2 regions of the Pseudoalteromonas sp. TB51 genome follow, and region 1 is predicted to be linked to the other one. Evidence: predicted binding sites of a transcription regulator. Region 1 holds the regulator's gene; the other holds the start of a gene.
What was found. The regulator MetJ, encoded in region 1, represses methionine synthesis genes. The targets are predictions, from matches to a motif close to TAGACGTCTAGACGTCTA.

Region 1 (3,260 bases):
AAACAAAAGATTTTAGACACTGGCGGCCGTGTTGATCGCTTCAACAAGCGCTTCGGTGCACTTAGCAGCAAGAAGTAATTATTGCTGTTTAGTAAAAAAAGCACCTTCGGGTGCTTTTTTTGTGCCTAAAATTCATTATTTTTACTGAAAAACCACCGATTATTGCCGTACTACGTGTGCATAACTATTTCCTGTTCTTATTCTGAATATGCATAAACCTTTGCAGACAAACTCACAATTCTTCTCTATATTTTTTATACGTTAATTTTTAACCAAGCTGCTAAAAGTGCTTATCGTGGCGATATTTGTTTTTAACGGTGATAAACGCGCTATATTGGTGCATTTTACTATTTTACTATTCTGCTATTTTACAAAAATATTGGCAGGGCAAAATGAACCTCAAAAAGCACTTTTTGAATGAATTTTTATTTGTTTAATATTGATAACTTTTAGCGAAGTTGCTGATAAATCACTTAAAATTAACGGATATAGCATATAACAGGATAGACCTGATATTGCTTGGAATTTAAAAATAATAAGAGTATCTTAGCCCCATACTCCCTCTCACTTAACTTAAATTGCAGGATACCATCGCGTTATGTCAGATTTTCGTGAACAAGCATTACACTACCACTCTCACCCCGTTCCAGGCAAAATCAGCATTGAGCTAACAAAACCAGCCGAAACGGTGCAAGACTTAGCATTAGCATACAGCCCCGGTGTTGCAGAGCCTGTGCGCGAAATTGCAGCAGACCCAGCCAATGCATATAAATATACCGGTAAAGGTAATATGGTTGCGGTGATCAGTAATGGTACGGCAATTTTAGGTTTGGGTAATTTAGGGCCATTAGCCTCTAAACCTGTTATGGAAGGTAAGGCGCTTTTATTTAAACGTTTTGCTGGCTTAGATTCTATTGATATTGAAGTTAAGCATCGCACCACCGAAGACTTTATAAATACAGTGGCTAATATTGCCGACACGTTTGGTGGTATTAACTTAGAAGATATTAAAGCGCCAGAGTGTTTTGAAATTGAAAAAGCACTTATTGAGCGTTGCAGTATTCCGGTTTTTCATGATGACCAACACGGTACCGCTATTGTAACTGCGGCAGGTATGCTTAACGCCTTAGAAGTGCAGGGCAAATCAATAGAAGATGCCATTATTGTATGTTTAGGTGCAGGCGCTGCAGCGGTTGCTTGTATGGAGCTGTTAATTAAGTGTGGTGCACTGCGCGAACATATTTATATGTTAGACCGCAAAGGGGTTATTCATACTCGCCGCGATGACTTAAACGAATACAAACAGCTTTTTGCTAACAATACAGATAAACGTACTCTACAAGATGTAATTGCTGATGCTGATGTGTTTGTAGGTGTATCGGGTCCTAACTTGCTTGCACCTGAAGATCTAAAACTAATGGCCGATAAGCCAGTGGTGTTTGCATGTTCAAACCCAGATCCTGAAATTGCACCTGAGCTTGCGCACAGTGCACGTAAAGACTTAATTATGGCAACAGGGCGTTCTGACTTCCCTAACCAAGTTAATAATGTTTTATGTTTCCCGTTTATTTTCCGTGGTGCACTTGATGTACGTGCAAGCGCAATTAACGATGAAATGAAAATAGCCGCTGTTGAAGCTATTCGTAGTATTGCTAAAGAGCCAGTGCCTGAGCAAGTATTAAAAGCAGCGGGTGTAGAAAAGCTCGAATTTGGTGCTGATTACATTATTCCTAAACCGATGGACCCGCGTTTATTACCACGTATAGCCAAGGCGGTTGCTATTGCTGCTGTTGAATCGGGCGTGGCACAAATTGACTTACCGGAAAATTATATGGCGTAATATATAGCGCTTAAACAAAAAAACCTCAGCATGCTGAGGTTTTTTTGTTTAAAAAGACGTTTTATTCTTCGTCTAAAATAGGCACTTCTAAACCCATTTCTTGCATTATTTTTTTAACTTCTTCAGGTACTTTTTCTGCGTTATCTTTACGTAGGTCATCATCATTAGGTAATGGCTGGCCTGTAAAAGCATGCAAAAACGCTTCGCATAGTAACTCGCTGTTTGTTGCATGACGCAGGTTGTTTATTTGACGACGTGTACGCTCATCAGTTAATACTTTTAATACATTTAGCGGGATCGAAACGGTGATCTTTTTAACTTGCTCTGATTTTTTCCCGTGTTCTGCGTATGGGTGAATATACTCACCATTCCATTTAGCCATAAGATGTATCGTTGCCTCAGATTATTAATTTCTCACACGGCGTAAAAAGCGTGTAAATATGCGTGAAATTCTATCGTTTTAAAAAAGATAGTCAAATAATAGATAGCAATCTATCTTAATAAGCTGGCTGTAATAGTAAATACAGCTTTCTTGAAGTTTTACGCGTCTGTTATTTTTAGCCATCTAGAGCTTTAAAAGCTTTGACTTATTATAATGGATAACTTACTCTTTTAGACGTCTAAACATCCAAATTAATCAGGTGACGAATATGAGCGAAAAAAACAAAGCAACCATTGCTGTACGAAATGGGGTTGATGCCGATAAACATCATGGCGCCGTTGTACCGCCAATTTATTTATCGACGACTTATTCGTTTGCCGATTTTGATACTAAGCGCGCATACGACTATGGGCGCAGTGGTAATCCTAATCGCGATATTTTAGCTGACACTCTAGCAGAGCTTGAAGGTGGCGCACGCGGAATTATTACTGCTACGGGCATGGCAGCAGTGCACTTAGCCACACAGTTATTAAATAACGATGATACATTGGTTATTCCTCACGATTGTTATGGCGGCAGCTACCGTTTATTTACGTCGTTAGAAAAGCGCGGCTTGCTTAAACTTAAAGTGCTTGATTTAACTAAACCAGAAAGCCTAGAACAAATTTTAACCATTAAACCTAAATTAATTTGGATAGAAACACCAAGTAACCCTGTGCTGCGCCTAACGGATATTAAAGCCGTGACGGATATAGCAAAACAGTGCGGTGCATTAGTGGCCGCCGATAACACCTTTTTATCACCGGCATTACAAAACCCAATTAAGTTTGGCGTAGATATTGTTGTGCACTCAACCACTAAATATATAAACGGCCATTCTGATGTTGTAGGCGGTGCAGTTGTTGCTGCAACACAAGAGCTTGGTGATGAGCTTGCTTGGTGGGCCAATAACATTGGTATTACCGGCGCACCATTTGATAGCTATTTAACGTTACGTGGTTTACGTACTTTAAATGTGCGTTTAAAACAGCACCAAGA
Region 2 (3,260 bases), on a different contig from region 1:
ATTTAAGGTTAGACTTTAAATCACTTAGTTTTTGCTCATCAACAAGTTCGGTGCGTGCTTTTGCATAAGTGCGGTTAATTGCATCGCGTGCTTTTGCTAAATCATCTTCGTTTTCTACTTTTACAAACACATGCAGTAAGCCAGGATCTTTTGTCTCTGGATTGTAGGTAAACATTTGACTCGCTATTTGTTTATCAACAACTAGCTCTTGGTATAAATCGGAGTTATTAGAAAAATAAAGCTGTGAGATTAAATCAAGTGCGGCTCTGTCCTTTTTAGCAGGCTCCCATGCAGCGCCTTTGTAAGATACAAGCAACCAATGACCAGGCAAACCTTCGTTTTTCTCATGTATATATTTAGGTGCTTGCTGCTTTGGCTCAGCTTTAATATCGGCAACGTAATCGCCTTTTTCCCAGCCACCCCAATGTTTTTTAACCATAGCCATTGTGGCTTGTGGGTCAACATCGCCCACAATCACTAGCGATACATATTCAGGCTTATAAAACTTATCAAAAAATTCTTTACCGTAAGCCATTTGATCTGGCATGGCTTCTATATCTTCAAAAAAGCCCATGGTGGTATGTTTATAAGTGTGCGTATCAAACGCTTCTTCGCGTACTGCGCTCAATAACTTACGAATTGGGCTGGCGTTATTTTTTAAATATTCCCCTTTAACCGTTAGCGCTTCGGTTCTAAATTGCTCTTCGGTGTAGGTTAAGTTTTGAAAAATATCGGCTTCAATTTCAAGTACTTTATCAAGGTGCTGCTTTGAAAAGTTTAAATGGTAGTTTGTGTAATCGTTAGTGGTGTAAGCACGGTTATCGACCCCTGCATTTTTAAATATGGCAGTGTATTCGTCTTGCGGAAATTTTTTAGAGCCTTTAAACATCATGTGCTCAAAAAAGTGAGCAAAACCGGTTTTACCTGCTTTTACTTCATTACGCGAGCCAACCGAGACCGGAATTTGCAGCGAGACTACATCAGGGTAATCGGTTTTAACAACCATTACGCGTAAGCCGTTATCAAGCTCTTCGATTAAGTACTCTTGCGAAAATACACGTTCGTCAGCTTTTGTTGTTTGCTGTTGTTGTGCCGCTTGGGTGTTTTCGCTTTGCTGTGTTGCGCAGCCTGTTAGTGCCAGCGATACCGCTAAGCTTGTTGCTAGTAATTTAAATTTCATTGTTGTCCCTTTTTAAATTGAGCAAATTTGTTATTAGGTTTAATACTAACTCGTTTAGATTATGCCCCAAAGCCACTAAATATAAGAGCCCATCGGCTATTTATAATGTAAACAACTGTGTCAATTCCCTATTTAAAAAACATTTATGTATGAAAAAAGCTCAAGTTGATTGAAAAACTTTCACTAAATAAATCTATCTAGACGTCTAAATGGCTGCTATATTAAATTACATACATTGGACTAAGCTGGAATGAGGATTATGGCTTTATCACTACAAGAAAAAATAGAAGACACCAATCAAGGTGTTTATCTTATTGGTACTACTCCACCTAAAATTGGTACTGATAAAGCGCAACTAAAAATCATTGCAGAAAAACTACTTGCTCGCTTACACGAAATTGAATACGACGGCGTGATAATTTACGACATTCAAGATGAAAGTAGCCGTACAGATAAAGCACGCCCATTTCCGTTTAAACAAACTGTAGACCCACGTGAATACAGCCACTTACTACGTAATTTATCTGCTCCAGATGTCATTACTTACAAAAGTGTGGCACAACGTGGTGTAGAGGAGTTTAAAGGCTGGTTGGATGAAACTAAAAACGACTACGATTTAAAAAATGTCGTTTTAGTGGGTAGCCCCTCATCAGTAGGTGATATAAAACTAAGCTTGCCCGATGCCTATAAAACGCTTGCAGAGCAAAGTGATGACTTCTTTTTAGGGGGCGTTACCATTGCTGAGCGACATTCAAGTAAGCGAAATGAGCACGAGCGCCTTATAGAAAAAACAGCACAAGGTTGTCAGTTTTTTATATCGCAAGCGGTTTACGACGCGCAAGCAACTATAGAGCTAATCACAAGTTACGCGCGTACCTGTAAAGCACAAGGTATTACACCAAAACGGATTATTTTAACGTTTACTCCATGCGGTGGCGATAAAACCTTAGAGTTTATGCAATGGTTGGGTATCTCAGTGCCAGAGGCCACTAAATGGCGAATGCTTGATGCAGACAATACCTTAAGTGAATCTGTACGTATTTGCCGAGAAAATCTCGACCTAATACTCAAAAGTTGTGCGCACCTAGATGTGCCACTGGGCTTAAATATTGAAAGCTTAACAAACCGTAAAGAAGAAATTGACGCATCAATAAACTTATACCGTTTATTAAAAGCCACTATGGAATTAAACCTAGCCGAAAAACAAATCGCTTAACGCCTAATTCACACCCTTTATAGCAAGCCTAATGGCTTGCTTTTTTGTTTCTATGTTTAAGTGTATTACTTTTATTATTATGCTTTTTTAGCCAATTTGTACGCTTGTTTATTTTTATACATTTGGTGATCGGCCAAATTTAATAACGTATCAAAAGGTTGCTTTTGTTTATTAGTAAAACTTTCGCCTATGCTAAGTGTCAGCGCGCACACGTTGTTTTCTAATAGTGCGTTTTTATACTCAATTTTTATTTTATCAATAATATGGCTAAGCTTACTTCTATCACTAATTTGCATCACAGCTACAAATTCATCGCCGCCTAAACGCCCTACTATATCAGCCTCTCTTAAATGTGTTTTTAAGGTATTTGCTAAGAGGATTAACGCTTGATCGCCTATTTCATGGCCATAAGTGTCGTTTAGTTTTTTAAAGTCGTTTATATCAATAAACAAGCAACACACATCAAAACCTAAACGCAGCGCTAAATTAAGTTTGTGTTGGGCAAGTAAGCTAAGTGCACGGCGATTATAAATATTGGTAAGCGGGTCAAGCATGGCTATTTCGCGCATTTGCTCAAAGCTATAAATAAGCGCTAAATCGTCTTCAATTAAATCACGAAGCTGCTCTATTAGCTCAAAATATTCATCGGTGTAGCTGGTTTTTTTTGAATCTTTTAAACACAAGGTGCCAAATACTTCACCTTCAGGCCAGTGAATTGGCAAGCCAAGGTAGGATTCAACGCCATCTTCAATAACCTCGGGCATGGTATTCCACTGCGTATCGCTGCGGGTATCGCTAACATACAAAGTGTTGTTGTTTTCGGCTACATATTTACAAAATAAGGGAGTTTCGGGAGGGAGTATA

Region 2: a site for MetJ is predicted at 1,379-1,396, ahead of L650_RS0117320 (methylenetetrahydrofolate reductase). Genes of this name have one in related genera too.

Annotation. Positions count from the first base shown of each region.
Region 1 covers NZ_AUTO01000032.1:6,168-9,427, forward strand. Annotated here, with positions in the region: gene rpmE (50S ribosomal protein L31) at 1-78, shown strand, start outside; gene L650_RS0100835 (malic enzyme-like NAD(P)-binding protein) at 599-1,840, shown strand; gene metJ (met regulon transcriptional regulator MetJ) at 1,902-2,222, opposite strand; gene metB (cystathionine gamma-synthase) at 2,491-3,260, shown strand, end outside.
Region 2 covers NZ_AUTO01000291.1:10,980-14,239, forward strand. Annotated here, with positions in the region: gene L650_RS0117315 (M16 family metallopeptidase) at 1-1,180, opposite strand, end outside; gene L650_RS0117320 (methylenetetrahydrofolate reductase) at 1,440-2,396, shown strand; gene L650_RS0117325 (sensor domain-containing diguanylate cyclase) at 2,474-3,260, opposite strand, start outside.